Regions from separate parts of the Carboxydocella thermautotrophica DSM 16521 genome, predicted to be linked through region 2. Evidence: riboswitches for the same ligand, from Rfam matches in the RefSeq annotation. Region 2 holds a riboswitch; the other holds the start of a gene.
What was found. A riboswitch is a leader RNA that binds a small molecule or an ion and turns the genes downstream of it on or off. The one in region 2 is predicted to bind thiamine pyrophosphate.

Region 1: another riboswitch for thiamine pyrophosphate. It lies ahead of B5D20_RS07560 (hypothetical protein); the one in region 2 lies ahead of thiE (thiamine phosphate synthase).

What each region holds. Positions count from the first base shown of each region.
Region 1 is NZ_FUXM01000017.1:1,843-17,518, reverse strand. It holds gene B5D20_RS07625 (nucleotide pyrophosphohydrolase) at 1-269, opposite strand, end outside; gene B5D20_RS13870 (hypothetical protein) at 266-418, opposite strand; gene B5D20_RS07620 (L,D-transpeptidase) at 475-1,347, opposite strand; gene B5D20_RS07615 (ferritin-like domain-containing protein) at 1,490-2,032, shown strand; tRNA gene B5D20_RS07610 (tRNA-Thr) at 2,131-2,206, opposite strand; gene B5D20_RS07605 (TetR/AcrR family transcriptional regulator) at 2,276-2,863, shown strand; gene B5D20_RS07600 (hypothetical protein) at 2,880-3,065, opposite strand; gene B5D20_RS07595 (HD-GYP domain-containing protein) at 3,150-4,355, opposite strand; gene B5D20_RS07590 (peptidoglycan-binding protein) at 4,529-6,301, opposite strand; gene B5D20_RS07585 (DEAD/DEAH box helicase) at 6,426-8,729, opposite strand; gene B5D20_RS07580 (YkvA family protein) at 8,745-9,194, opposite strand; gene B5D20_RS07575 (radical SAM protein) at 9,279-10,139, shown strand; gene B5D20_RS07570 (hypothetical protein) at 10,224-10,871, shown strand; gene thiC (phosphomethylpyrimidine synthase ThiC) at 10,865-12,109, opposite strand; gene B5D20_RS07560 (hypothetical protein) at 12,111-12,527, opposite strand; TPP riboswitch at 12,588-12,689, opposite strand; gene B5D20_RS07555 (PilZ domain-containing protein) at 12,688-13,062, opposite strand; gene B5D20_RS07550 (hypothetical protein) at 13,113-13,436, opposite strand; gene nrdG (anaerobic ribonucleoside-triphosphate reductase activating protein) at 13,526-14,041, opposite strand; gene B5D20_RS07540 (hypothetical protein) at 14,041-14,346, opposite strand; gene nrdD (anaerobic ribonucleoside-triphosphate reductase) at 14,376-15,676, opposite strand, start outside.
Region 2 is NZ_FUXM01000007.1:73,470-89,145, reverse strand. It holds gene B5D20_RS04655 (PFL family protein) at 1-798, opposite strand, end outside; gene B5D20_RS04650 (ACT domain-containing protein) at 816-1,097, opposite strand; gene pduL (phosphate propanoyltransferase) at 1,239-1,901, shown strand; TPP riboswitch at 1,936-2,050, shown strand; gene thiE (thiamine phosphate synthase) at 2,121-2,759, shown strand; gene B5D20_RS04635 (HesA/MoeB/ThiF family protein) at 2,756-3,499, shown strand; gene thiS (sulfur carrier protein ThiS) at 3,505-3,708, shown strand; gene B5D20_RS04625 (thiazole synthase) at 3,713-4,477, shown strand; gene thiH (2-iminoacetate synthase ThiH) at 4,489-5,595, shown strand; gene B5D20_RS04615 (NAD(P)/FAD-dependent oxidoreductase) at 5,689-6,891, shown strand; gene B5D20_RS04610 (metallophosphoesterase) at 6,907-8,055, opposite strand; gene B5D20_RS04605 (L,D-transpeptidase) at 8,143-8,508, shown strand; gene B5D20_RS04600 (LysR family transcriptional regulator) at 8,421-9,377, opposite strand; gene B5D20_RS04595 (hydrogenase iron-sulfur subunit) at 9,384-9,800, opposite strand; gene B5D20_RS04590 (CoB--CoM heterodisulfide reductase iron-sulfur subunit A family protein) at 9,791-11,749, opposite strand; tRNA gene B5D20_RS13825 (tRNA-Cys) at 11,865-11,960, opposite strand; gene B5D20_RS04585 (lipoate--protein ligase family protein) at 12,007-12,816, opposite strand; gene lipS2 (LipS2 family lipoyl synthase) at 12,801-13,793, opposite strand; gene lipS1 (LipS1 family lipoyl synthase) at 13,790-14,635, opposite strand; gene gcvPB (aminomethyl-transferring glycine dehydrogenase subunit GcvPB) at 14,635-15,676, opposite strand, start outside.

The DNA of each region.
Region 1 (15,676 bases), on a different contig from region 2:
TTTTCCATCATCCGGTCCCAGGCTTCATCCAGATCTATACCCAGAGAATTGGCAAAACAGACAACAATGAATAAGATATCCGCCAGTTCAAGAGCTATGTCTCCTGGCGGCTCCCCCGGTTTTTTGGGTTTCTCGCCAAACTGGTGGTTTACTTCCCGGGCCAGCTCTCCTACTTCTTCTGCCAGTCGCGCTACCAGGGTCAAAGGCTTAAAATAGCCCTCCTTGTACTGGCTGATATAGGCATGGGTCTCTTCCTGCAAGCGCTTCATCCGTCATCCTCCCTGTGACTCTTCTTGTTCATCATTGCCTCACTGCCTCCAGCCAGTGGGCCCCAGCCCAGTTGAAAAAATTCCTCTGCTGCCCCGATTCCCCCCCAGGAAGTCCAGGTTCCCCAGGATTTATGACCATGTCTTTTCATAACTGCACCTCCGGACTTTTTCTGTTATTATGCCCGGAAGTGTTATCAATCAATCTTTAATTATATATATTGCCATATACACCATCAGCTACATTTTCAGTACCATTAGGCTGGGGGAGCTGTATCACTGTTTGGATTTTGATGACTTTGGCTCTGTTCATATATTCCAGCTGGTAGCCCAAAGCGGACAGTACAGGCAGCAAAGGCAGGTATGGCCCATCGGCAAATAACTGAGGCGCAAGACTGCTCCTTGTTTCCCTGCCATTTATTTTAAGCCCCGGTTCGCTTAAAAACAACTCTAAAACCGTCTTTTCCCGGACAAACTGTATATATGTTCCTTTTATTATCATTTTCCCGGGAATAAACCAGGATAATTGTTGTGCCCGCAGATAAGCCTGCCCTTCCAGCCAGCGTATATCCAGCCAGGCAGGGTAAAGTTTGCCATTAACCTGGACTTTCCATTTTTCCTTTTTCATGCCTGCTTTGCCGCTTTTCCTGATTTTTACCGGTGTTCCCCGGGGCACCTTTTCCTGTAACCACTTGGCATCATAGAGATTCAGGCGAATACAGCCATGAGACGCCGGCCGGCCTAGCATTTGTACTGAACGGCTGATCAGGCGTTTCCCGGTTCGGTCGAAAAGGATGGAATGAAAAAGATAATCCCCGTTGAAAGCGGAATAATATTTGGCTGAAACCCCATAATCAGTAACAAACATTGGCCCTTTGCCCTGGATGCGAAAATCCCCCACCGGTGTTGGCGTCCCAGGCGCACCGGTTGAACAAATCATGGCCCGCAGCAAGAGATTGTTATCATAGACCTTGACCATCTGGGTGCTTAAATCCACCTCAACCCTCATGGCAGCCTGAACTGCCGAAGGTAATAATAAACATGCTATAAATAGAACAATAAAATAAATTTCTCTTTTCATTCTCCCCACCCCTTCATAGAAAATAGCATTAAAGTACATCTATATATCTATGAGGGGCAGAATGGAGATAGAATTACTGATTTAACTTTTCACATCTTCACATCATATCTTAAAGCATAGCATAACATAAGGGGTGATATTTATGCCTTTTCTAGCACATGCTCCTAACAAATATGCAGCTGCCGGGCCATATCCAGAAATAAAAGTAGTTTCTTCAAATCCTTACTATGCTGAGCTGTTGATGGATGATTATGCTGGATTTGCCAGCGAATTTACTGCAATAACCCAGTATTTATATCATCACTATATAATAAAAAATAAAAAAATAGCTGAACTTTTAGAGGGTATTGCTATTACTGAAATGCATCATATGGAGTTATTGGCAGAAACTATTGTACTTTTAGGTGGTGAACCAAGAATTCGAGGTGCTTTCAGCACCTGGGGGCACTACTGGAATGGCTGTTATATAAAATACGGTACAAGTGTTTATGATCAATTACAAGCTGATATTGAAGCAGAAAAACAAGCTATAGCTAATTATCGTTATCGTATTATGCAAATTGACGATCCTTATATCCAAAAACTTTTAGAGCGGATAATTCAGGATGAAGAGTTGCACCTGGTACTTTTTCAAGAAGCTTTGAGAGAGCTTCCTTGCTTAAATAGGCAGTCCATAGTAAGATAAAAACAGATAAGTACACTTTGTTCGCTAAAGTTGGGCACCAATTAGGCACCAATAAACAAAAAAGCCTCCGGCCCAAATTCCGGAAGCCTTGATTTCTCTGGAGCCGATGAGGGGACTCGAACCCCTGACCTACGCATTACGAGTGCGCCGCTCTACCGGCTGAGCTACATCGGCTCGCACCAAAAATAATACCTAAATCGCCCTTTATTGTCAAGTATAAGCTATTGGTAAGAGGTGAAATAAATGGTCTCACCCCGACTTCAACAGATATTCAACAAAGCCCTGGAGGTATTTGCCGAAAAAGGATATGCCGGAGCAGTAATGGATGAAATCGCTGCTCGTGCCCAGGTTGCCAAAGGAACTCTGTATTATCATTTTGACAGTAAAGAAGATTTATTTGCAAAGCTGATCAGAAATGGCTTGCAACCTTTGCTTTCCGCCGGCCAGCAAGCCTTGAACCACCCCTCACCCCAGGATATATATAGCCTTATAAAAGTACAGGTGAATTTTTTTGCTCATAATAAATTATTTTGCCAGGTGCTTTTAACTGAGGTCTGGGGAGCTTCAGAGCTGCAATACCAGTTTCGCTCCCAATTGAGTGATTTCATTTCCCTCTGGGCTGAAAGCTTACGCAAAGGCCAGCAGGCTGGCTTTATTCTACCTGAACTCGATTGTGAAACTGCCGCTGCTGCCTGTTTTGGTGCGGTTAGCATTGCCTGTTTACACTGGATCCTGAAACCGAATACACCCTCATTTCCCATCAATCATCTGGAAAATATCTGCCATCAACTAATAATATCCGGTTTAACAAATAATAAAGCAGGTCAGTAACGCCTGCTTTTTGCTTTTATTTTTTTATTAATTTTTCCTGTCCGGTTTTAATCTCTTCCAGTATTTTCTTAACCAAGGGCGAACCGGCAGGCAATCCTTGCTCCCTGGTAATATCCTTACCACAGTAGGGACAAATCCAGGTAAAATGGGGAGATGAACTATAGGAATCACCATAACAGTTCGGACAGATCTTACAATACACAGAACCCACCTCAGCATCCTGTTATACAATAACAGATTATTCGCCATGATTGCGTGAATTCCTGCTCATCTTTCACCTTTTTTTTCAATTATTATTTTTCTTTTCCAGCAGCTCGCAAAAACAACGGACGATTTCAGGATCAAATTGCTGACCCGCACCTTTTTTAAGCTCAGCTACGGCTTCATCCTGGTCAAGGGCTTTACGATAAGCCCGGTCTGAAATCATGGCATCATAGGCATCTACCACTCCGATTATCCGTGCCCCTAAAGGAATATCTTTGCCTGCCAGCCCGTCGGGATAACCCTGGCCATCCCAGCGTTCATGGTGAGACCGAATCATAAGTGCTATCTCTTCAAATTGCTCCAGTCCAGCCAGAGCTTCCTGCCCTATAACCGGATGACGCCGCACTATATCCTTTTCTTCCGGACATAAACAATGGGGTTTATTCAGAATCATGCCGGCAATGCCTATTTTCCCAATATCATGTAAGGAGGCAGCCATTTCAATTTGTTCCACCAGTTCCTGAGGCAAATTCATATATCTGGCCAGTAAACCTGCCCAGCGTCTGACCCGCTGGGAATGACCTCCTGTATACTGGTCCTTTAACTCAATTAATCCAACTAGAATATCAATGGTTGCCAGCATTTCCTCAGTTCTTTGTTGCAGTAGCATTCTTTCCTGGGTTTTGTCAATAATTATTTCCAGTACCTGCTCTACTGCACCATTTTCAATCAAGGGCACTGCTACTTGTTCTACAATCCGCCTTTGTCCTCCACTGAACTCTTCTTTAACCTGACTCTCTACCGCCTTGCTAACAAAAGCACGGGCTACCGCACACCCGGGACAAATGCTATTACGCCCCAGAATCTCAAAACAATGCCGCTCCAGAACTCGTTCTGTCGGCATTCCCACAATATCTATTGCAGCCCGATTTATCCGTTTAAAAGTGTAATCTTTATCTATCAAAGCATAAGCAATGGGAGTACTTTGAAAAATCGTCTCCCAGAGACGGTTTTGTTCTTCAAGATGTTTTTTAATCGCAACCAGCTCTTTATGTTGATTCAACAACTCTTCCTGGCTCAATGTAAGTCGGGCCAGCAAAATGCCAATTAATGGTGGTACCATATCCACCAGTAAAAACCAGGCCCGTCCAAAATGGGTAGCCCAAAAGGCCTGCCAGCTTAAAGTAACCCCTGTACTGAGCATTTCTACCACGGTAGCGAAAAAGGGTATGAGCAGACCGATAATAAAACCATATATGCCATTGATGATATAGCGTTTCTTCCTCATTTAGTGCCCCTCACTTGTTACTAATGTTACAAGCCTTCTATTACAATATTCGGCACATACAATATTCGGCACAAAATCACAAAATCCTTCATTATTTTCGCTACAAGACTGAATTTTTTAGTCAATTTATTATTTAGAAAAACCGGACCAGTCGGCCCGGTTTTTCAGGATATTTATTGCTGTAAATATTGCTGAACCATCTGCCAGTAGGCAGAATCCTCAAAGCCCAGGCGCCAGATACCAGCACCGGCTAAACCATATTGTTTTACCAGCACCAGTCTTTTAGCATTGCTTTCTACGTTTTCAAACCAAACTTCATGTTTTTGTCCCTGTTCATCGGTATAGGTAAACCAGGATTCCAGTGCTGTAGCATCCCAGTTAACTTTAACACCATATTGGGCTGCTCTGGCTACAGCTTGCGGATAGGTTACACTGCGAGCACCGGTTCCAACCCAATCATACCCATAAGTGGCCAGGCCCAGCAGAATTTTGGAAGCCGGTATTTTGCTGACCGCATATTTTACTACTTGTTCTGTCCAGGGATAAGAGGCAATAGGTCCAGCCGGGCCCCCAATCCAGTGTTCATCATAGGTCATGATCTGAACCAGATCAGCCCGCTGCCCAATAGCCGCATAATCATATCCCCCTGACCAGGAACTGGTGGTATCATCCTTGGTTTTCGCCGGGATAGAAACTACAGTTAATAAGCCTTTTGCCCCTAGTTGCTGTTTCAACTCACCCAGAAAAGCGAGGTAGTGTGGGGCATCTGCCGGATATATTCCTTCTACATCCAGGTTAACCCCTAGATAACCGCGATTCTGTACCTCATTCACCAGCTGGCTGATCAAACGCTGTCTTTTAGCGGGATCAGTCAGCACTGCCCGGGCCAGGTTTTTGTCAAAACCCACACGATAATCAAAGTTGTGTAACAAAGCCAGTGGTTTGATCCCCCGGGCCCTGGCCTGCTGCAATGTATAAGCTTCCTGGTCAGCATTACCTTTCAGATTACCATTGTTATCAAAGGTATAGGTAAAGGTAGCTATTGCCCCCAGCCCCTGACTCTGGATCACACTCTGGGCCGAGCGGTTATCGCCTGGATAGTCAATAGCCGTATAGCCCAGAATCCAGGCGCCTTTTTCAGCACCACCCAGCAAATTGGTTAGAGCTTTAGCCTGAGTGCGGATTTTATTTAATTCCTCTTCAACTACTATGCCATCGACTTTTAATCCATTGGCTTTTTCCCAGGCCTGTACTGCCATTACCGTCAACAAACCATAATAACCGGTGGGTTGTACAGTCAGCAATCCCATGGTTTTCAGGGATTGCTGCAATTCCAGCACCAGGTTGGAACGCACCCCTAGCCCCAGTACGGCTGGGCGGGTTGCAGTTACCCCCCGGCTGACAGGATTCTGGCTGGCCATCAGTGCTGTCCAGGCCTGCTGATTAACTACCCCGGTTGCCGCTAACCCCCTGGACTTTTGCCATTTTACCACTGCTGTTCTGGTCAGAGTACCAAAGTAACCGGTAATTGGCCCCTGGTAGAAACCGAGCTGATTCAGTTTCTGTTGCAGCCTTTTCACCTGTTCCCCGCGACTGCCCAACGTCAAATAGATCCGTTGAGCTGTTGCGGTTGTACCGCGAGTTACACTGACATTAAACAGGCGATTCCAGCTAACTGGACCGATTATTCCATCAGCAGGCAGGCCATTAGCCTTTTGCCAGCGCAGGACAGCAGCCCTGGTTTGAGTACCATAGTACCCCGTAATAGGTCCGACAAAATAACCAAGCTGTTTTAATCTGGTTTGTACCTGTTTAACAGCTTCACTTTTACTGCCTACTTTCAGTACAATTACTGTTGCTGATTCTGCCCTTAAGACAGGCATAAAGTTACCTAAAACCAGGGAGAAACTCAATACTAATAAAATCAGTCTTTTAAGATTAGTCATTTTATCCCCTCTCTTTCTCCGCTTTACTCCCCCTATGCTTTTATGGTAACACTGGTCAAGGTGTAACTCAAGGAACAAATCTTACCAAAATTAAAACCGCCGTTTTTAGCCGGCGGTTTTGGTTCTACAATACAAATTCTACCACATCGCGATCTATTAACTTAATACAATGACTGAGTTTATCCGCCAGACTGCGATCTGCTGCTGCTGCCCCCCGGATTTGCCGGAGTAAATCGATGGTACGGCGGAAGATGGAAACAATATCTCCGTCCTGCAGATTACAATAACTGCGCAGATCGGCGAATTCCAGGCCTGCGCTCCACTGGTAAGCCAGGAGGGAAACTTCAGGATGGAATTCTACCGTTACCGTATTCAGGATTTGCTCCTCCGCCCTAATCAAAGGCAACATCAGTCGGTAAATCCGTTCCAGATCATAAACCGGACCCTTTTTGAACCAGTCGTGTTTGCGGCTTTCATAGGCAATGGCCGCCACCAGAGCCACAATCTGCTCCGGTTCAAATTCATGAAAGACTCCATCAAAATACAATTCTGTTACCAGCAACTCCTGAACATAAATCTGGGTAGCAAACTTGCCCCGGGGAGTCAAGGCATTATTTTCATCCACAAAGCCTAATTTTTGCAAAAGCTGGCGCTTCAAACGAAAATCCCGGATGAAATTGGTTTGCTTGCTTAACCTCCCCCACTCTTTATATAATTCCTTCTTTTCCTCATCCAGGCGACGATATCTTTCCTGCTGGGCCTGACAGTGGCCCTGTTGCTCCGCAGTACATAAGCGGGGAACAACCTCCGCCAGCAAGCTTTCGTTCTGGCTGATACGCAGGGACAGTTCCTTGCGTTTGCTTTCATAACGTTTACTCCGCCCCCAGCGGGTACGGAAGAGACGGTTAAGCTCCCGCTTGTCAGCCTTCAGCCTGGACCAGGCAGTATGATACTGCAAGGGACAGGTCAGATTGTAAATATCTTCACAGCGCTCTGCCAGGATTTGTGCCAGCTCCTGCTCCAGTTCTCGAATACGTTTTTGTAAAAAATCAGCTTTTCGGGAGGCCTGGAAATAGGCAAAATTATGTTGCAAAACTTCCTCTATTTCTTCCTCGGTTTGGTGATGACCTATCAAATTCACCACCGAATTATAACCCAGGTTAAAGCAGCTTTGCAGGTTTTCCAGTTTTCTTTCATCTGGTTTTACCATCTTGTCGGGATTAAGCCAGTTTAAATCCACAATGGAAAATACAAAACCTTCAGTATCTATTCCCCGCCGTCCAGCCCGGCCTGCCATCTGGAAATACTCCTGATTGGTCATAACCCGAAAATCTTTGCCATCAAATTTTTCATTGGAATCAAAGCAGACAGTTTTCACCGGCATATTGATACCCACAGCAAAAGTTTCCGTACAGTAAAGGACTTTGATGAGGCGGGCCGTAAGCAAATCCTCAACCACTTCCTTTACTATAGGCAACATGCCGGCATGGTGAAAACCAATGCCTTTTAATAACACCCGACGTACTCGCTCTAAAGCCAGCAGGTTAGCTGTAACCCCCTGTTCTGCTGATTTGTTAGCCAGGTATTGTTCCACTTTAATTCGTTCATCTCTGGTCAGGAAATTGAACTTGCGGGATAGCTCATAGGCATAGTCTTCGCATTTTTTACGGCTGAAAACAAAATACAAGGCAGGCAGATATTCATCCTTTAAGAAACTGACCAAATCCACATGGGTGGTCGCAGGCAATCCTTTTCCTGCCGGAACTCCGCTCTCCGCCATCTCCTCCAGTTTTTGACGCCGGATTTTGATGGCTTTTTTCAGGTTACCAGCCCCCATGGTTTTTTCAAAAACAAAATGCTTTAAGGGAACAGCCCGTTGATGATGTTTAACTACCTTTACTTCTTCACCTTTAATCGAGGCAATCCACTCGGCCAGTTCTTCCGCATTGGGAATGGTTGCCGATAAACCTAAAATCTTAATATGTTTGGGCAAGAAGATAATAGTTTCTTCCCAGACACTGCCCCGGTCCAGGTCACTAATGTAGTGAATTTCATCCAGAATCAGGTAGCGTACCATATCCACAACCGGGTCTCTGGTCAAAATCATATTGCGAAAAATTTCTGTTGTCATTACCAGAATAGGGGCATTGCTGTTAATAACCACATCCCCGGTTATGATTCCCACAGCATCCTTACCAAAATAGTGTTTGAAATCCTTATACTTCTGGTTGGAAAGAGCCTTGATAGGGGCGGTATAAACAACCTGTCGCCCTTCCCGGTAACATTTTTCAATAGTGTAATCCGCAATCAAGGTTTTTCCTACTCCTGTTGGAGCAGAAACCAGTACCGACAGGTTATTGTCCACATAATCCATGGCCTGGCGCTGAAAGTCATCCAGCAATAAGCCGCGATAATATTTCTTATCCAATGCTTCCACTCCTCACTACCGGGAAATTTTGCGCCAATGCTCTCTGATTTTATTCCAGACCTTGTTAGTAACCAGTTTATCGACATTATTCAGGATTTTTTCCACCTGGGCCAGAACCTCTCCTGAACCGCTCCAGTGTTCCACGACAATATCAGGGGCTGCCTGTAATAAACGATTAATTACCAGAGCAGCTAAAATCAAATCATCCCCAAAACCAATAGGCCCTACCAGGATTTCCGGCAAAAAATCCAGTGGCAAGAAATAATAGGCAATTGCTCCCGCTATCCCATATTTAGCTGTAGCCGGAACCCGGGGGTCCCTTAATAAGCGCACCAGTAGAAGGAAGAAATCCGGCGCCAATAAAAGCAGGTCTACCAGTTGCCGGCTGGTTTCTCCCCCTTTTTCCTCCGCCCAGTTAGCTATCTTTAGTCTGATCCGGTCATAAAAATTATCCGCTCTGCGCATCTCTCTCACCGTCCTTATCTTCCTGTTACTATCTGTTACTATATAATAGCAAAAAATATGGTAAAATGAAACTGAGGTGATTTTATGGGTTACGTGGGTGCAATCTTTCGACCTCCCAGTGAAGCAGATAGCCTGATCCTCCAGGTAACAGTAGGCTGTTCTCATAATCGCTGTACTTTTTGTACCATGTACAAGGATAAAAAATTCGCTCTTAAACCTGTAGCTGAAATTAAGGAAGACCTGCTGTCCGCTACTCAATGGCCCTATTTCCGTCGCGTTTTTCTTGCTGATGGCGATGCCCTGGCCGCTCCTACCGATTATCTCCTTAACATCCTGGAGTTAATTCAAACACTCCATCCCCAGGTGAACCGGGTCGGCATCTATGCCAGCCCTAAAAGTATTTTGACCAAATCTGTACAAGAATTGCATTTATTGAAAGAAAAAGGGCTGGGCATTGCTTACCTCGGACTGGAAAGCGGCTCTGACCTGATTTTGAAAAAAATCAATAAGGGTGTAGACAGCCAGGCCATGATTGATGCTGCCGAAAAGGTAAAAGCTGCTGGCCTGCTTCTCTCTGTCACAATCATCAACGGCCTGGGTGGCAAAGGCCTCTGGCAGGAACACGCACAGGCCACTGCCAGGGTCTTAACAGCTATGCAACCCCACTATCTCGGAGCTTTAACCTTGATGCTCGATCCCGCAGCTCCATTATATCAGGAAGTCCTACAGGGTACCTTCCAGCCCATTGATGAACGAACACTCCTGGCTGAACTGGAGCTTCTGCTGTCCCAGGTTGAACTGGAAAACTGTATCTTTCGTTCCAACCATGCTTCCAATCTGTTTGTATTAAAAGGCACTCTCAACCGGGACCGCGACCATTTGCTGGCTCAAATTCGGCAGGCCCCGGAACAAATACAGCGTTTCGGCTGGATTCCCCGCCTCTGATGTCGGAAAGAAGGGAAAAAGAGACATTTTTCTTAGCAGGAATATCCAGGCACGTCAGCGAATTACCTGGCTGGAGGTGTCAGTATGGCCAGGTACCGGCTGATTTTCCTGTTGGCCTTTTTCATAAACCTGCTTTACCCTGCATCCATATTTTCCGCTACTCCAGATTTTCCCGCTAGCAAACAGCTGGTACTAGCGGCTGTAAACTCATGGACCACTGCTCCTCGCCAGGCTCTCGAAATTACCAGCCAGTTTGCCGAATCTGACCTGAATCCAGAGCAATTGCTTCTGGCTTACCCCGCTTCGCCCTGGATTTTACGTCTGCGCTGGCTACAACACGACCGCAGTTTTTATTATTCTTCCCTCTATGAAGACGAAAACCACCGCGGTCTTTACCGCGGTGGTAACTGGTCGGGCTATCCCGCGCCCTATCTTTATCCGGGGCCTTTATCCCAATGGCCTCTGTTACCATGGCCCGGTTCGGAAGGTGAAATTCACTTCCTGGGCACCAAACAATATGCTGATCAGTGGGTTAAAGTCTATGACTTTCAGCCTCCGACGCCGTTTATTTCCCCTCACTGGCAAGGAAACGTCCAGGTAATTTCTTCCCGTTATCTGCTGTTTATTACTCAACAGCCCTTTCCTCGCCTGGTAGCCGGTGAATATTACTGGCGTTTACGCCTGAATAACCAGCCCCTGGTGGTGGCTATGAAAGCCCGCTTCAATTATTGACATTGCTTCATGGCACAAAACTCTCCGCACATAGAGCATTCTGCCCGGTGTCCCGGGTTTTTTCTTTTTCGCATTTCTCTAGCAGTAGCCTGATCCAGGGCCAGATTAAGCTGCTGTTCCCAGTCCAATTCTTTACGGGCCTTGCTCATCGCTTTATCCCAATTCCAGGCTTTTTCAATTCCTTTAGCCAAATCAGCGGCATGAGCCGCAATTCGGGTAGCAATTACCCCCTGCCGTACATCATCGGCATCTGGCAAGCCCAGGTGTTCTGCCGGAGTCACATAACAAAGGAAATCTGCCCCGGCAGCTGCAGCAATCGCTCCGCCGATAGCTGCCGTAATGTGGTCATGCCCGGCACCCACATCAGTAACCAGGGGGCCCAGTACATAGAAGGGTGCACCATGGCAAAGACGCTTCTGTAATTTAATATTGGTTTCAATTTGGTTTAAAGGAACATGACCCGGTCCTTCCACCATGACCTGAACTCCTTTGGCCCAGGCCCTTTTTACCAACCGTCCTAGTTCTAGCAGTTCAGCTATCTGCGGTCCATCGGTGGCATCAGCAACAGCACCCGGTCGCAGCCCGTCACCCAAACTCAGTGTAACATCATATTCCCTTACCAGTTCCAGTAACTCATCAAAATGAGCATAAAGAGGGTTTTCTTCGCCGGTTTCCTGCATCCAGCGAACGATAAAGGACCCACCTCGGCTGACTATACCACATACCCGCGGACTTTCCTGAATTTCCTCCAGCACCCGGCGATTGATGCCACAGTGAACAGTAATAAAATCCACTCCTTGCCGGCAGTGGTCCTCGATTACCTGAAACAGTTTATCTTTGCTGAGTTCCCCATAAAACCCGGCTTCGTAAATTGGCACTGTCCCTACTGGTACCGGACAGCGCTTTAAGATCTCCTGCCGGGCCCGGCGGAGATTGGGCCCCAGACTTAAATCCATAATGGCATCTGCTCCAGCAGCCAGAGCTACTTCCAGTTTCTCCAGCTCCTTTTCCACCTCCGGCCAGTCACCAGAGGTGCCGATATTGGCATTAACCTTGGTAGTCGCCCCATAGCCGATTAACTTGGGCTGGGCTAGATCCCTCTGTTTATTGGCCGGTAAGATCATAACCCCAGCGGCAATCCTTTCCCGCACAATTTCAGGAGCTATTCCCTCTGCTTCTGCCGCCAGTTTCATTTCCGCTGTTATTCTCCCAGCTCTGGCCAACTCCAATTGTGTCATCTCAATTTTCCTCCTTTGCCTTACTTGCTAATAAAAGTTTTTGCCCCAGAATATAGCTTTGATAACGCCATCTTTTTGCCTTAGCGGCCAGTTCCAGGTCGGAAAGCACTTTACTTCCTTCTTCAATCACCCGCAAAGACTCTGCCACACGGGAGGCATTGGCATTGATTAGTGCCTGCCAGGACGCCCTTTCCTGTTCTCGGAGTGTTGTCACTTCTGTTCCCGGATCCCCTTGGACATCCCTAAATCGCCAAATTTCCTCCGGCCGGGCCAGGCCTATTTCCTGTCGCAACTGCTTTAAAGCCTTCGCCAGTTCCTTCTCTTCCAGGATAAACCGAGCCATATCTTCCAGTACCCGCAATCCTTCCACACAGCGGTTGAAATTGGCATCTAGCATACGAAAAAATTTTTCGCGCATTATTATCCTTCCTCTCATAAATAAAAAACACCCGTCCCGAAGAGACAGGTGTAGAGTATACACTCGTTCCACCCACTTCCCTTCGCTGGTATTACCCAGATCAGGTACAAAGGGTTGAAGCCATAGCTTCTCTCAGCCTTTTGGGCACCCCTAGTGGTAACTACAAATATTCGATTAGCTGATATTGACTTTTTACCTGGTGGGCAATGTGTTCCCGCAGGGCTTGCCGTCGTGGCCCATTAAATCCAATAAACTGCACGCCTGTTAACCATCCCTCCTGCCAGGGCCGTGATCTTACAACCCGGCCTTTTAGCTTTAAAGTCCCCAGTTCAGGGATAGTTAATTCCAGAAGCAATATCATATTAACTGGTAAGCGCAGAGCTGAAAAAAAACTGAGACCTTCTTCTGCCAGGTCATAGGTCTGCCCCCGTCCCCGCTTACCACGTAAATGCTCAATGGGATATGTGCCAAACTGGGCCACTTCAAAATACAACGGCAGCTGAGTATGCCAGCGAAAATGCCTGCGCTCAGCCATAGCCCTCCCTCCCAAAAGAGGTACTTTTGTCTAATTATAACATACAATTTCTACTGTTGCCACAATTTCTTTTTTTCCGCTTCAATAAAGGAAAGCATTTTTTCTTTCTCTTCCCGAACCTTTTCCATCAACTGGTCCACAATTTCTTCCACTTTTTCCCCATTATATGCCCGCTGACAGAGCTGGATTGCCTCCTCTTCAGCACAGCCCACAGCCCCTGCCAGTTGCTGAATACGCAAACGGTCAAAAACCACTTCATTATCTTTGATTTGAGCAAAACCGATAATTAATTTTATCAAGTGAATAGCGGTTCCCCGTCGAATGTCCAGCGATGAGCCATTGGGTATATTGTCCACAAACATATTCACTGCCATCTGTCTCCACCTCACCCAGTTTCTTTGCGCCAATATTATATCAGGAAGAATCTTTCTTTGCAAACAAAAGAGAGGCTTTTGCCTCTCTTTTACACCCCAAACTGGTTGTCATCAATAATGCATACGCTGCCACTGGCCAGAGATGCCGGTACATCAATCAGCCTTTGATTGGTAGAACCCCGGAAAGGCAGCCATAATGCTCGCTGTTCCTTTAAATAGGGACCATCCACCAGCACATCTGTTAACTGCAGCAGCTCCCCGATAACTGGATTGCTTTCTGACATTCGCATCAATTGTTCCCAGGTATAGCCAGTAAAAACCCAGAGGTTTTTACCCTTCTCCCTGGCCCAGCGGGCGATAACCAAACAGGCTTCCGGCTGAAAGAAGGGCTCCCCACCTGAAAGAGTTATTCCTGTTGCCAGCTTGTCCCCTTCCAGTTCAGCAAAGACCTGTTCAAAGGTCCAAAGTTCCCCTCCTTCAGGGTCATGGGTATCAGGATTATGACAACCCGGACAGCGGTGGGGACAGCCCTGGGTCCAGATTACTGTTCTCAACCCTGGCCCGTCCACCACACTTTCAGTTGTAATTCCTGCCAGCCTGATCATCAGTTACACCCACATGTAATCCCCAGCGGGGAATGTTTCACCCTTTGGGCAATTTCCTGCAATTTAGCATCATTGCAATTAGATAATTTACAAAAATATCCTGTAACCCGCCGTACCCGTTCAATACTAGAAGGAGCAAAATGGGTTACTACTTTCACCTTTCCCTGAGGAGTCATATATACATCAATACCGGTTATCTCCAGGCCCCTGGCATTAGCTGCATAAAGAGCCTTCTGCCGATAATAGGCAATTTGCTCCGGAGTCAGTTCCGGCAATTTCTCCTGTACACATACAGCACTTTTCATCAATCAACACCCTCCTCTTCACTTTTTATCTAGTTAGTAGTACCCGTAGCGGGCCACTCCAGGTCATATTCTATTTCTTCTTCCATTACATTGACTGAACCACAGTTAGGACACTTATCGTGGTTAATAATCCCTAAGTAACCACAGACCTTACAAAAATCTATGGGAAAGTTAACTGCTCCATAGCCTACATCACAGGCTGCCATGTGCTTAATAATCGCTTCCAGGGCATCGATATTATGTTGCGGAGCAGCCGGTAACTCCAGATAAAGGATATGTCCGGCATTCAGGTACTTGTGATATTTCCCCTCAATCCTGGCTTTATCATACATCGAAATATTATACCACACCGGAATGTGCATACTATTTGTGTAGTACATGCGGTCTGTTACCCCGGGGATAATACCAAATTCCTTTTGGTCCAGTTTGGTAAATCGTCCTGCCAATCCTTCGGCAGGTGTTCCCAGTAAGCTAAAGTTCAACTTGTATTCCCGGGTATACTGGTCACATTTTTCCCGCATAAATTTGACTATTTCCACACCCAGGGCATCGGCCTCTTCTGACTCACCATGGTGTTTACCCAGCAGAGCTACCAGTGTTTCCGCCAAGCCGATAAACCCAATGGAAAGGGTGGCATGCTTAATAGCTTCATAAATTTCGTCATTGGGCCCTAGTTTATCACTATCGAGATAGAGATTCTGTCCCATCAGAAAAGGCATATCCTTGACTTTCAGCCGCCGCTGAATATCAAAACGGAACAACAACTGTTCCTTGACCAAATCCATCATTTCCTCTAGCAGTTCAAAAAACTTTTTGATATCACCCTGGGCCCTCAAGGCCAGTCGCGGTAAGTTAATGGTAGTAAAGGAAGCATTACCACGTCCTTCCGTTATCTCAGGCCCATTCACATTACCAATTACCCGGGTACGGCAACCCATATAGGCTACCTCCCCTTCTTTGCGCCGGGAATATGGCGCGTTAAAACTGCTATCCTGGAATGCATAAGTCGGGAACATTCTCCTGGAGGTCACCCGCAGGGCCAAACGGAATAAGTCATAGTTGGGATCTCCAGGGTCCATGTTTACTCCCTTTTTCAGCTTAAATATTAAATTGGGGAAAATCGGGTTCTCCCCACGTCCCAACCCGGCCTCATAGGCCAGTAGCAGGTTTTTGGTAACCATTCGTCCTTCTGGAGAAGTATCTGTTCCAAAGTTCAAACTGGAGAACGGCACCTGCGCTCCCGCTCGGGAATGCATGGTATTCAAATTAAAAATCAGTGCTTCCATAGCCTGATAGCACTCTTTATCTACCAGTTTTTCCAACTGCTCAT
Region 2 (15,676 bases):
TCCCAGCCGGCGGGATGCTTCCCGGCCGATCAACTCACCCATGCGGGTAATTTTGAAAGCAGTTTTCTTGATGGTCTCGGCCAGGGTGCCGAAATCAGCATCAGGCATTTTGCTGACCACATTGCGGACCACCCCTGGACCACTGACTCCCATATTGATAACCGTTTCCGGTTCCCCTATCCCGTGGAAGGCGCCGGCCATAAAAGGATTGTCCTCAGTAGCATTGCAAAAAACCACCAGCTTGGCACAGCCAAGACCATCCCGGTCAGCAGTTAGCTGAGCGGTTTCTTTGATGATTTGCCCCATCCAGGCAACAGCATCCATGTTGATCCCTGCCCGGGTGGTCCCGACATTGACGGAAGAGCAAACCAGTTCCGTCTGGGCCAGTGCCCGGGGAATGGACTTGATCAAGTTAATATCCCCTTTGGTAAAACCTTTATGAACCAGGGCGGAAAAGCCACCGATAAAATTGACCCCAACCTCTCTGGCTGCTTCATCCAGCGCCAGGGCCAGTTCCGTATAATCATCGGCCCGGCAGGCTTCTCCCACCAGAGCGATGGGCGTAACGGAAATACGTTTGTTAACAATGGGAATACCATATTCCCTTTCCAGCTCTTCCCCCACCGCCACCAGCCGGGCCGCCCTGGTCGTGATTTTGTCATAAATACGCCGCCGTACTTCCTTTATGTCTTCATGAGCACAATCCCGCAAACTGATGCCCATAGTAATGGTCCGAATATCCAGGTTTTCTTCCTGCACCATCCGGATGGTCTCCAGAATTTCTCTGTTGGTTAGCATGTTCGCCGTCCCCCTTCTTAAATCCGGTGCATATAGCGGAAAATATCTTCCTGCTGAATGCGAACCTGCACTCCCAGTTCCTGGCCTTTGGCATCCAGGGCCGCCGCCAGGGCAGAAAAATCTATAGTGGCCTCTTCCAGGTCTACCAGCATCATCATGGTAAAGAATTCCTGCATAATGGTTTGCCGAATGTCCAGAATATTGACATTATAGCCAGCCAGAACTCCCGTTACCCCGGCAATGATACCTACCCGGTCCTGTCCTAATACCGTTACAATAGCGCGATTGGATTTTTTCATTTTTACCACCCCTGTTTCTGCACAGACTTTAGCTTATAGTTACTATGTTATAACAAGTACATACCTGCTGACAAGTCTTTTTTAGATGTATGCAAGATACTTGCGCGGTTAAACCTAACAATGGAGGAGGTGTATCCCTTGGTGAGAGAAGAAATTTTGCCAGCTGAAATAGCCGCCCCTGTTTTCATCTCTCCTTATCTGGAGCCCTATCCCGAGCCCTGGCCGGTACCGGTCGGTATCTCTGCCCGCCATATCCATTTAACCCAGCGCGACCTGGAGGAACTGTTTGGCCCCGGCTATCAGCTCACTCCGGCCAAACCCCTCAGTCAACCGGGCCAGTATGCCGCCCAGGAAACCCTCACTCTGGTCGGCCCTAAGGGTGTCCTGGAGGAAGTGCGGATTTTAGGTCCCTGCCGCCCTTATAACCAGGTGGAACTCTCCGGCACCGATGCTTATCAGCTGGGACTGGATCCACCCATTCGGGATTCCGGGGATCTGGATGGTACTCCCGGCATCGTTCTGGTGGGACCCCGGGGTTCTGTCGACCTGCCTTTTGGGGTTATCAAGGCCGCACCCCACCTGCATCTGGACCCGGCTACCGCCCGGCAGCATGGCCTGGAAGACGGGGATCGCCTGCAGATATTAGCAGAAGGGGAAAAAGAAGTGGTATTCAATAACGTCCTGGTCAGGGTTTCCAGGGATTATCTGCCCGACTTTCATCTCGATACCGATGAGGCCAATGCTGCCGGGATTAGACAGGGACAACAGGTTCTAGTGATCGCAAAAAGACTATTGCCTGCTTAATGGATTCTGGTATATAATGAAAAAAAGCAATAGTGATACTACCTGGGGGTGCTCGTTGAGCCGGGCTGAGAAGGACGGGCGATGAACCGTTCTAACCCTTTGAACCTGAGACGGATAATACCGGCGGAGGGAAGGTAGGTGAAAAGATCAGCGCTTTTTGCTTACACTGCACCTGACCGACCCGGTCAGGTGCTTATTTCTTAGGGGAGGAGGATGTGCATGAAAAAACTGGATTTATCCCTGTATGTAATCAGCGGCCAGCATCTGGCTCAGGGCAGGGAATTGCTGGCAGTGATGGAAGCTGCCCTGGTCGGTGGAGCCACCGTGATACAGCTGCGGGAAAAGAATCTGTCCGGCCGCGAGCTGGTAGCTGCTGGTCTGGCCCTCAAGGAACTGGCCCACCGCTATGGAGCCACCTTTATCGTCAACGACAGGGTGGATATTGCTTTGGCCGTTGATGCCGATGGTGTGCATTTAGGCCAGGATGACCTGCCGGTTACCATGGCCCGGCAAATCATGGGACCAGATAAGATCATCGGCCTTTCCACCCATTCCTGGGAACAGGCCCTGGCTGCCAGTAAACTGCCGGTAGACTATATCGGGGTTGGACCCGTTTTCCCCACCAGTTCCAAACCCGATGCGGAAAAACCTGTAGGCCTGAGCCTGGTACAGCGTGTAGCCCGGGAATTATCTGTCCCCTTTGTTGCCATCGGGGGTATTAATGCCGGTAATATCCAGCAAGTACTGGCTGCCGGTGCCCGCAATGTAGCTGTCATATCCGCTGTGGTAGCCGCCCCTGATGTAACAGCTGCCGCCCGGGAGCTGAAAAATTTCGTGGCCGGAGGTAGAAAGGCATGAATAGCTCACGTTTTGAACGCCAGCTGGTGATGCCGGAAATCGGCCCGGAAGGGCAGGCCAAATTAAAACAGGGTCGGGTGCTGGTTATCGGTTGCGGGGGCCTGGGCTCGGCCGTTACCTATTACCTGGCTGCTGCCGGTGTCGGCACCCTGGGGCTGGCCGATAATGATCGGGTTGAAGACTCCAACCTCAATCGTCAGATTTTACATGGCAGTCACCGCCTGGGTTGGCCCAAGACCACCTCGGCCGCCCGCACTCTGCAGGACTTTTATCCCGATTTACAGGTTAACCTGCACCAGGAGCGCATTACCGCTGATAATCTGTTGACCCTGGTCCGGGAGTACCAATATGATTTTGTTATTGATGCCAGTGATAACTTCGATACCAAATTCCTGATCAATGACCTCTGTGTTCAGGCGGGAATCCCCTTTTCCCACGCCGGTGTCCTGGCCTGGGAAGGGCAAACTCTGACCTGGGTGCCAGGCGGCCAGACTCCTTGTCTGCGTTGCTTCTTCCAGGCGGCTCCCCCGCCGGAAATTACTCCCACCAGCAAAACGGTGGGAATTCTGGGTGCCGTCGCCGGTACCCTGGGAACCATCCAGGCCCAGGAAGCGATAAAGTTTTTGCTGGGTGCCGGCCAGCTCTTGACCGGACGTTTGTTCATTTTTGATGGCCTCGACATGACGGCCCGCACCCTGCCCTTTGCCGTTAAGCCTGAATGCATCTGTCAAAGGAGGTAGGTTTTATGGTGGAAATTCTCCTGAACGGCCAACCGACTTCGATTGAAGCGGGCACTACTATCGCCGCCTTACTGGCCAGCAAAAACCTCAATCCCCAGCTGGTGGTTGTGGAAGTAAATCGGGAAATTATCGACCGCAACCGCTTCGCAGAAGTGGCATTAAATCCGGGCGATCAGGTGGAAATCGTGAAATTTTTAGGAGGAGGTTAAGACTATGGCTGATCAGTTGCAAATCGGTCGCTATACTCTCAATAGCCGGCTCTTTATCGGCAGTGGCAAATTGCCCCATACCCTCATGCCGGAAGTAATTGCCGCTGCCGGGGCTCAGGTTGTTACCGTAGCTCTGCGGCGGGTGGACTTTACCCACCCGGAAGATAATATCCTGGATTATCTTCCCAAAGACATTATCCTTATGCCCAATACTTCCGGAGCCCGTAATGCCGAGGAAGCGGTGCGCCTGGCCCGTCTGGCCCGTGCAGCTGGTTGCGGTGACTGGATTAAAATTGAAGTAATCCCCGACCAGAAATATTTGTTGCCTGATAATTACGAAACTTTAAAAGCGACGGAAATTCTGGCCAAAGAAGGCTTTACCGTTCTGCCCTATATGTCTCCTGACCTGATGATGGCCAAAGCCATGGAAGCAGCCGGAGCTGCCGCTGTCATGCCCCTGGGTGCCCCTATTGGTACTAACCGGGGCCTGAAAACCAGAGAGCTGATTGGCATTATGATCGAGGAGTGCCAGGTTCCAGTGATTGTGGATGCCGGGATCGGCCGTCCCTCCCATGCTGCTGAAGCCCTGGAAATGGGCGCCGCTGCCGTCCTGCTCAATACTGCCATAGCCACTGCCCGGGACCCGGTGGCAATGGCTGCTGCCTTCCGGCAGGCGGTAGAAGCGGGACGAACAGCTTATCTGGCCGGACTGGGTCCGGAATCCAGCCTGGCCCGGGCCAGCTCCCCCCTGACCGGTTTCCTGGATTGAGGTGAATAAAAATGAGTTTTTTCGATTATGCTCAAACCTATACCGCCGCCAATCTGGAAGAACGGCTGACAACTGCCCGTCCGGAACAAATCAGGGCCTTGCTGGGCAAAAACTCCCTCCATCCCCTGGAGTTTTTGCTCCTGCTCTCCCCCGCTGCCGGCGGACTACTGGAAGAAATGGCCCAGCGGGCCCATGCCCTGACCATGAAACATTTTGGTCGTAATATCCTTTTATATACACCCCTCTATCTCAGCAATTACTGTGTTAACAAATGCACTTATTGCCATTTTCATGCCGGTCAATCCCTGCCCCGACGTACTCTGACCAGGGAAGAGGTCTGGCAAGAGGGGCAAACTCTGGCTGCCGCCGGATTTCGCCATCTCCTGCTGCTAACCGGCGAATCGCGCCGTCATGCCAGTCTGGAGTATCTGGCTGAATGTATTAACATACTAAAACCCTATTTCTCCTCTCTGGGACTGGAAGTTTACCCTCTGACCGAGGCGGAATACCGGCAGATGGTAACAGCCGGGGCAGACAGTTTGACCATCTATCAGGAAGTATATGATCCTGAGCTTTATGCCCGCTATCATCTGGCCGGGCCCAAAAAGGATTACCATTTCCGGCTGGACGCACCGGAACGAGCTTGCCGGGCGGGCATGCGCCGGGTCAACCTGGGTGCTCTGCTGGGCCTGGGACCATGGCGGATGGAAGCCTTTCTGGCTGGACTGCATGCCTATTACTTGCAAAAAAAATACCCGGAAGTGGAAATCGCTCTTTCAGTTCCCAGGTTAAGACCACTGCCAGGCAGTCAGCCCCCCTATCCGGTCAGTGACCGGGAATTAGTCCAAATAATCCTGGCTTTTCGTCTTTTTCTGCCCCAGGCTGGCCTAACCCTCTCCACCCGAGAGCGAGCAGAATTGCGGGATCACCTGGTGCCTCTAGGTATCACTTCTATGTCCGCCGGTTCCAAAACCACTGTTGGGGGTTATGCCGTTGAAGCCGATGCCAGCGCTGGACAGTTCAGTGTTGCTGATGAAAGACCTGTAGAAGAAATAAAAAGGATGTTGTTAAGTAAAGGCTATCAGCCGGTCTTCAAGGACTGGCCCCGTTTTTGTTAAAAATATACTTGCCAAATAGGAATAGTGGGGTTATAATTGTTAGCAACAACTAATGCAAGTACACACTTTCACATATCGGAAAGGAGTCTGGCAATGACTATGCAAACAAAACCCCGTATTCTGATTTTGGGCGCAGGCTATGCAGGCATGATTTGCGCCAAAAAGCTCTCCAAAAAACTGCCCCCCGAACAGGCGGAAATAATCCTGGTCAATAAACACTCTTACCATCAGTTTCTGGCGCAAATCCATGAACCCGCCGCCGGACGCAATGATTTTGAAGATGTGCGGGTAGAAATCGCAGAAGTGCTGGATTTAAACCGGGTCCGGTTTCACAAGGGGATTGTCTCCAGCATAGATCGGGAACGCCAGCAAGTACACCTGAGTGATGGCACTGTCCTCAGCTATGATTATCTGATTATCGCTCTGGGCAGTGAGCCAGAGTATTTCGGCATTCCCGGCCTGGCTGACCATGCCCTGACCTTGCACAGTTTAAATGGGGCCCGCTTGATCCATACTCACATTGCCAACGCCCTGGCCCGCTACAAAGCTGAGCCAGAACAAAAACACCTGCTGACCTTCGTCATCGGTGGCGCCGGGTTTACCGGGGTAGAACTGGCTACTGAGCTGGCCGACTGGTTGCCGGAACTGGCCCGTCGCTATGATATCCCGGTCGAAAAAACCAAAATCATTAATATCGAAGCTGCTCCCTGTGTTTTGCCGGGCAATGATGCCTTCCTCTGTGAACAGGCAGCTCAAATTATGGCCGCCAAAGGCATCGAACTTATAACCCAGGACCCCATTCATCACGTGGAATCCGAGCTGGTTTGTCTTAAATCAGGCCGGCAAATCCACACCGGTACCATCATCTGGACCGGCGGCGTCCGGGGCAATCGTGTCGTCGAAGCGAGCGGCTTCCCTGTTCAGCGAGGCCGTACCCCTGTGGATGCATTTAACCGGGCCCAGGGCTGGGAAAACATTTTCGTCATCGGTGACTGTTCTTTGCCATTCGGTCCGGAAGGAAAACCTCTCCCCCCTACTGCTCAGGTCGCTTTACAGCAAGCTGAGCATGTAGGGGAAAACCTGGTTAACTTGCTGACAGGGCAACCCCTTACTCCCTTCCGATTTATTCATCGGGGAGTGGTAGCGTCCCTGGGACGCCGTTATGCTGTGGGTAAGGTCAAAAAATACCGGGCCACTGGCCTGATCGGTCATATTCTGAAAGAAGCAGTAGCTATCCGCTACCTCTATAAACTGGGAGGACTGCCCCTGGTCATCAAAAAAGGCTTGCTCGCCTAACGGAGCAAGCCTTTTTTATTTCTGAAAGGATAGCTGCAAAACCACAATTTCCGGCTGATTGCCTATGCGGAAAGGTGGCCCCCAGGTACCATAGCCAGAAGACACTACCACCTGCAACGAACCTTTGCGATAATAGCCCCAGTCCACTTCATAGATACGACTGGTTAAATAATTATTAGGCCAGAGCTGACCGCGATGGGTATGTCCGGAGACCTGCAGGTCTATACCTGCCATTAAACTTTCCTCCAGTTGCCGGGGTTGATGGTCCATCAGCAGCATGGGTTTATGGCGGTCCAGGTTCTTGATTATTTCCGCTAAGGGTTTTCTTTTTTTACCGGTAAATCGTTCCTTTACCTGATCTTCCCGGCCAATCAGGTAGAGACTGTTTGCTACGAATACAGCCTCATCCCTTAATACGGTAATGCCTGCTTCCCTTAAGGCTGCCACTGCTCTTTCCGCTTCACCTCCGATATATTCATGATTACCGGTGACAGCATAAACCCCATAGCGGGAATGAAGCTGGCGAAAGGCGTCCGCCATCTTTTGTTCGATAAAAGGAGCGGTATCTTCATCAATAATATCTCCTACTAGTAACACCAGGTCCGGCTTGATGGTATTGATTTGCCGGACAGCCTGTTCCAGACGCTGTTTGTGATTGATCCGTCCCAGGTGCAGGTCGCTGAGCATAACGACCTTCAAGCTGTCCAGTTGCCCACCTGGCTTATTGATATTGACCGCATAGGTACGCACCACTGGCTGGCGGGCATTGTAAAAACCGTAGACTAACAGCCCGACAATAAACAGAAAAAGCCCCAGGCCTAGAATAGGTGTCAGCGAATTCGGCCATAAACCCATCCGTCCCAGTACAAATTTAATCAGATCAAAAATAATTAAGCTCAGGAGTAAATAATAAAATGCTCCCATCCACCAGGATCCCAGCATAGTAAATCCCCAGCTGTCCAGCCATGGTAAAAACCTTTTGCCCAGTCTTCCAATTAGATAGGCAAGCGCCAGTAACCAGAAAACAACCCAGTAAAACTTTCTGTCCAGCCAGGGGAACCAGTAACTGAACAGCAGCCAGCCCCGCCGGCCAACGTAATAATTAAGCAAAACATAGATGCTTAAAAAAATGGCAAGAAAGATATAGAAACCATTATGGCGCACCAACTGCCACTCCTTGTAACAACATTTTCGCATCTAGCCCCTATATTGTGCCATAAATTTTAAAGAGATACAAGAGGAGGAAGGGATATGAATGGTATCTATATCTCCCTCTCTGTCCGCAAACTTTATCTCCTGCAAAATGGCAAGCCCCTGGCCATCTACCCTATTGCCATCGGCAAACCCCAGACTCCGACCCCGCAGGGTAATTTTCGTATACTGGAGAAAATAATCAATCCCGGGGGCATCCTGGGCAGCCGCTGGCTAACCTTTCATTTCGTCCCCCGGGGTAAATACGGTATTCATGGTACTAACAATCCCGCTTCAATCGGCCTGGCCGTTTCCAATGGCTGTGTGCGCCTCCACAATCAGCATATCGAAGAGCTTTTTTCCCGGGTTAGCATCTGGACCCCGGTCTGGATTCGTTCTGAGCCCTGGTCGGAACTGGCAAAGTAAGCGGCGATTTTTTCCTGAGTCAGGGAATTTTTTAAAAAAGCCATGAAGCTAGCTGCTGCTGCAAATTCCCTTTCCGGATAATTTGCCCAGAGCTGGTATTCCCCCTGAAAGCCTATAACCTTAAGCTCTTGCAGCAGCATATTAGCCTGGTAATAAGCCAGAGTCACCCTTTTCGGCACCAGGGCTACGCCCTGTCCTGTTCTGGCAGCTGTTAAAACAGCATCCAGACTGTCCAGAGTGATGACCTGACTGCAATTAATGTTATGTTTACCCGCAACCATAGCAAAAGGATAACTTGCTTTTAGCGTAAAAATCCGTTGGCGGGCAAGTTCATAAAAATTAATGGTTTTTAGACTGGCAAGGGGATGTTTTTTAGCTGTCAGCAGAACTAGTTTATCTCGATAAACTGCTTCGCCTGTGTACTCCGGGATCTTCAGTCTTTCAGCACTGATAACCAGAATATCTTTACTGGCGGTTAGAAAATCCAGGGATCCCTCCACCTGTTCAACAGGGACCCGTGGATAAATCTTCTTAAAATTTTCCAGTAACCAGGTCAGAAAAGGGCCTTTAATCATGCTGGCAATCCTTAGCCTCTGTTTTGCCTGCTGGCAGCTGAGTTTACACAAATCCAGCTGGGCCTTCTCCCAGAGCTGAAGCAACTCCCGTCCATAAAGTTCCAGCAAAATACCGGCTTCTGTTAATTCCAGATTTTTTTTGCCCCTGATCAGCAGTCTGGTATTCAGCCTTTCCTCTAGCACCTTAATCTGTTTGGTAACTGCTGGCTGGGAAACTCCCAATCTCTCAGCTGCTTCCGTTAAATTCCTGCATTCAGCCACTACTACCAGCGTTTTTAAATAATCCAAATTCATCGAATTTCACCTCAATCGTCGATTGGGGCCTAGCAGTTTAATCTCTTCTACCATTTCCCGGGTAGTAGAAGCGAATTTTTGCCCTTCCGCTCCTGATATCCAGCGGGCTCTCAACCGACCCGGTTCATAGCCTACATATTCCAGTAATCGCTTGAAAATCAAAAATCTTCTGCGCGTGAAATAGTTACCAGTAGCATAATGACAGTCACCCGGATGACAGCCAGCCACCAGTACCCCATCGGCCCCATGCTGAAAAGCTTTAAGAATAAATTGCGGATTTACCCTGCCGGAACAGGGCACCCGGATGACCCTGACATTAGGCGGTTGTTGCAAGCGGCTAATCCCTGCCAGGTCTGCCCCGGCATAACTACACCAGTTACAGCAAAATCCAATGATTTTAGGCTGCCATTCCTTTACTGACATGCCCAGACCACCTCCGCCAGCAATTGCTCATTGGTGTAACCACTGAGATTCAACGCCCCGGAACGACAGGCAACGGTACAGGCACCACAGCCCTGACAGAGCCCTTTATTTACCATAGTCACCCATCGCCCCTGGCTTTCCTTGAACTCTAAAGCATGATAGGGACATATGCTTTGACAATGCATACATCCTGAACAAAGCTGCTCATTTACTTCTGCAACCATCGGATTGGTTACCAGATGTTGCTGGGCAAAGAGGGCTGTTACTTTGCTGGCCGCTGCACTGGCATGCGCCACTGTGTCCGGGATATCTTTGGGCCCCTGACAGCAACCGGCTAAAAATATGCCAGCAGTATTGGTTTCAACTGGCCTCAATTTGGGGTGAGCTTCCATGTAAAAGCCATTGCTGTCCGCAGCGAAGCTGCAAATCTGGGCCAGCTGTTCCGCACCGGCAGCCGGTACCATTCCGGTAGCCAGAACCACCAGATCAGCCGCGATTTCTACCTTCTGCCCGCTGAGGGTATCTTCACCCCAGACGATCAATCTGTTATCTCGTTCATAAATTTTGGCGACTCTGCCACGCAGGTAATTAACCCCATATTCCTCTACTGCCCTCAGGTAAAATTCCTCATACATCTTACCGGCAGTTCGCACATCCATATAAAAGACATAGACCTCCGCTGACGGGATTTTTTCCTTGATTTGCATTGCATGTTTGGCAGTATACATGCAACAGGCTCTGGAACAATAACTCTTGCCTTTCCGGTAGTCCCGGGAACCGACACATTTGACCAGAACCACACTCCGGGGAACTTTACCGTCAGAAGGCCGCAGGATTTTGCCGCCGGTAGGTCCGGATGCATTTAACAGGCGTTCCAGTTGTAAACCGCTGATGACATCCCGGTATCTACCCCCGCCATATTCCTCATATCTGGTCCAGTCAAAAAGCTCATAACCGGTAGCTACCACAATCGCTCCTACCTGTTCCTGGATCAATTCCTCCTGTTGAGTGTAATCAATAGCTCCATTGGGACAAATTTTAGCACAGAGACCACATTTATTTTCCTGAATTTTACGGCAATTTCTAGCATCGATAACCGGTTTATTGGGTACAGCCTGGGGAAAAGGTCTATAAATGGCTGGTCGCATGCTCAGGCCCTGTTCAAATTCACTGGCTACCTTGCTCGGGCACTTACTTTCACAAATGCCGCACCCGGAACATCTGGCCAGATCTATATACCGTGGTTTCTGGTGAACGGTAACAGTAAAATTGCCCAGATAGCCCTCAACCTTAGCTACTTCCGCCAGAGTATAAATTTTTATCTTTGGATGCTGGGCTGCCTCCACCATTTTTGGTGTACATATACAGGCTGAACAGTCCAGGGTAGGAAAAGTTTTATCCAGAGCTGCCATTTTACCACCAATGGTTGGCTCTTTTTCTACCAGTACCACTTCATAGCCATGTTCAGCAATATCCAGAGCAGCTTGCAACCCGGCTATTCCGCCCCCTATCACCAGTGCTCTTTTATTTATAGGCAAAAAATCTTCAAACAACGGTTTGGCCCGACTAACTTTGGCAATGGCTTTTTTGACCAGGGCAATAGCCTTTTCTGTGGCCAGCTGGGGTAGATGAGAATGAATCCAGGAACAATGTTCGCGCAAATTAGCCATTTCCAGCATATATGGATTCAAACCAGCTCGCTTCAGGGTTTTACGGAAGGTAAGCTCGTGCATGCGTGGAGAGCAGGAAGCAACTACCACCCGTTCCAAACCATGCTCCTGGATAGCCGAAATGATCATCTGTTGCCCTGGTTCAGAGCAAGTATACTTGTGATCTGTTGCCAGCACTACTCCTGGCAATGAACGTACAGCTTCCACCACTTGCGGTACATTCACAACACCACCGATATTGGACCCACACCAGCAGACAAACACTCCAGTTTTCCCCATTATTCCATCCCCTTATCAACAATACTCTGTTAAATTATACAATAACTTATTATTATCTGGCTAATAACTTTTTGTTATAATCAAGTTAAAAAAAATACCGGTAACAGTACCGGTATGGAGGGGAGAGTTGGAATCGAACCAACCCCCGGACGGGTTACGTCCAGGCCGAGCGGATTTGCAGTCCGTGGAGGGACCCAGCCCCCTTCTCCCCGCTCATATTATACCCAATTATTACTTATGATAAAAATAAAAATTAGTTATCGTAAATTGTTCCAGCTTTCCTGGCTGTATTTTTCCGCTACCAGCATTGCTGCCTGTGCCTTTTCCTGCTCTGTAAGCAAACCCGTTTGCAGTTCTATACCCAGGCCCTGGCTAAAGCCAGCTGTAAAGGCAGTTACCAGTTCCTCATATTCCGGTTCCCGTCCCAGAATCGCACCAATAGTGATAGCCCGCTGGTGAAAATTACTGAGCAGCCGCCTCCGCATTTCTTCGCTGGGAAAGCGGAGACAGGCGAAAAGTTTCTCCGTCTCCAGCCGCACCAGGATGGAACCGTGCTGCAAAACCACTCCCTGTTTGCGGGTCTGGGCACTGCCCACTAATTTTTTGCCCTCTACCGTCAGTTCATACCGGGAAGGAGCATCAAAACAGGCTGAAGAAGCCGGTTCTGTTCCGCTTTTACCTTCTGCCAGACATGCATCGATCCCCAGATTTTTTAAACCTGTCAGCAGACCCCGGGAAATCTTTAAATATGATTCCAGCACTGAACCGCTAACCGCCGGATGGTCCTGCGGGGCTATCAGGCTATAGGTCAGCTCATGTTCATGAAGAACCGCTCTGCCTCCAGTCAGGCGGCGCACTACTTTTACTCCCAGCCGCTGACAGGCAACCAGGTCCACTTCCTGTTGCAGCCGCTGAAAATACCCCAGGGACAGCCCGGGAGGCTGCCAGGCATAAAAGCGCAGGGTAGGAGGAACCTGGCCAGCAGCTACTGCTTCCAGAATGGCTTCATCCACGGCCATATTCCAGTAAGGGTCCATGCTGCCACTATCAATCAAGCGCCACTGCACTGTTCCTCCTCCTTCGGCTCAGTTTTCAGACTGCTGAAAAGGAAAGCCAGTTCCTGCTCTCTCTCTGCTTCAGTCAGCGGCCGGGGATAATTATACATAATACCCCCTGGTTTCTCATTATAATAGGGCCGGTTGCAATCTGGACAGCCACTGGTCTGGAATGCCCTGCCACAGGCCAGCCATTGCCGTAACTGCTCCCTGGCTCCCAGATAAACCAGGCGACCACTGGCAGTAAAAATCATTTGTTCTACCCTGACCAGTTTGTTTTTGATTAACCAGTGGGCAGCCTGGATGCGGCGATACTGGGCCAGCGGTGGTGGCGGCCGGTCTGCCAGAGCTGTACCCGGCACAGGGGTAAAGGCAAAAAGAGCCACTGTTATTCCCTGGTCGGTAAAACGCTGCAGCAGCTGGCAAATTTCTTCTTCCCGCTCTCCCAGGCCAACGATGAGATGAGTGCTAATTCGCCCCGGAAAAGTTCGGGCGGCAGCTTCGATAAAAGCCAGCTGTTCACTCCAGGAACCGCCCTTGATCTGGCTATATAGTTCAGGATTAGCTACATCCAGAGGTAATCCAATCCGTTCTACACCCGCAGCCAGCATTTCCTCCAGCCGAGCCATATCCATGCGAGTGCAGGAAAGGCAAATGGGCACATCGGTTTGCCGTGTCAGTTCTGCAATCATCTCCCGGGTATGTAGCCAGGCCTCCCGGCTGTTAACCACTTGCAAACAGGTGCGTTTGATCTCCCCGGACTGAAAAGCTGCAGCAATCCGGGGCACCACTTCCTGCATCTGAAAACCCGGCCAGGTCACCCGGGAGAGGAGATCAGAACGGCTCTGGCTGTCCCGGCCTTGAGGACAGAAGCCACAGGAACGACTGCACTTTTCCCCCGCCATCAAATAGGCGGTGGTGGGAGGGGCATCGGTTTTAAGCTGTTTTAGCCCCAGTACATGGGCTGTACCCGCTGAAACCTTGATCATAGTACACAACACTCCTCCCCGTAGACTATCTCCAGTCCCAGGGTTTGCGCCAGCTGAACAGCTCCCGGGGTGGGCTGCACCAGCCGGTTGATCCCGGCCCTGATGGCCAGTTCGTCCAGCCGGGCCCGATATTTGCCTTTGGGCCGCATACACCCCAGGTGAATGGGCAAATTAGGAAAACGCAAACGGGCCTCGCTCAGCAAATCCACCACTCGTTCTAAGGGCGGCGGCTGACGATCGGCATAGCGGGTGCCGGGAGTCGGGGTAAAGACTATAAAAACCAGTCCCTCGGTCCCCAGCTCGGCCAGCAAATCCAGCGCTCTTTCTTCCCCGCTTTCCTCTCCTCCGCGCAAACCGATACAAATATGGGGCAAAACTCTGACCTTTTGCCTGAGAGCCTGATAGACCCGGACATAATCTTCCACCGTTTTTTCCAGGCCCAGGGCTTCGCGGATGGTAGCATCATCAGCAACAAAATCAAAGGAAACCACATCAGCAATCCGGGCCAGAGCTGGAATTTCCTCCTCATTCACCAATCCCACATGCATGTTGTAGCGGCTCTTTCCTTTGGCCTGGAGCAGTAGATCCAGCTGGCGGAACCAGGGGACCCGGCCCTGACCATCACAGCCGCCGCTAATCAGATAGCTTTTAGCTTGCCCTAAGATTTCTGGTTTCAAAGCAGCCATCTTTTCCAGATAATGCCCACCGCAATGACTGCAATTCAGGGCACATTCCTTGCCGGTCACACTTACCCCTTTGGTTGCATGGGGGCGGTCAAAATAAATTCTGGGGGGAAAATGGGCCTGGCGCACTTGCCAGGCCGTTTGTAATTTCTTTTCCATTATTGACCATCCCATTTCAATACAGGCTGTCTGGCCGCCCGGGCTTCATCTACCCGACCAATGGGGGTAGTATGGGGAGCTGATGTCAGCAGCTCCGGATTTTCCTCCGCTTCCCGGGCGATTTTGATCATACTGGCAATAAATTCATCCAGAGTCTGTTTGGACTCCGTTTCTGTGGGTTCGATCATCAGGGCTTCCTCCACGATCAGCGGGAAGTAGACCGTAGGCGGATGATAGCCATAGTCCAGTAACCGTTTGGCTATATCCATAGTTCTGACACCATAAGGTTTTTGCTTTTTGGAATTGAGCACAAATTCGTGTTTGCAAATCCTGTCAACAGGAAGATAATAATGCTGTTTCAACTGACTGAGCAAGTAGTTGGCATTAAGTACAGCATTTTCGCTGACAGCCTTCAGGCCTTCTCCGCCCAGAGCCCGCATGTAAGTATAGGCCTTAACTGCCACCCCGAAGTTGCCATAGAAGGAACGCACCTTACCAATGGACTGGGGCCGATCATAATCCAGGCGGTAACCATCCTCGCCTTTCACTACAACCGGTACAGGCAGGAAAGGTGCCAGGAAATCCCGCACTGCTACCGGACCGGAACCAGGGCCGCCGCCCCCGTGGGGAGTGGAAAAGGTCTTATGCAGGTTAAAGTGCATTACATCAAAGCCCATATCTCCCGGCCGAGCAATTCCCATAATGGCATTGGCATTGGCCCCATCATAGTAGAGCAAACCGCCTTTGCTATGCACGATTTCCGCAATTTCCCGGATGTTTTCTTCAAACAAACCCAGAGTGTTGGGGTTGGTCAGCATTAAGGCAGCGACATGCTCATCCATCACCTTTTTCAGGGCTTCCACATCCACACAGCCCCGCTCATCGGATTTCACCGCTACCACTGAATAGCCGCAAATGGCGGCAGTAGCCGGGTTGGTGCCATGGGCGGAGTCAGGAACAATCACCCTGGTGCGTTTATCCCCCCGGCTCTCATGGTAGGCCCGGATGATCATCATCCCGGTATATTCCCCGTGCGCCCCC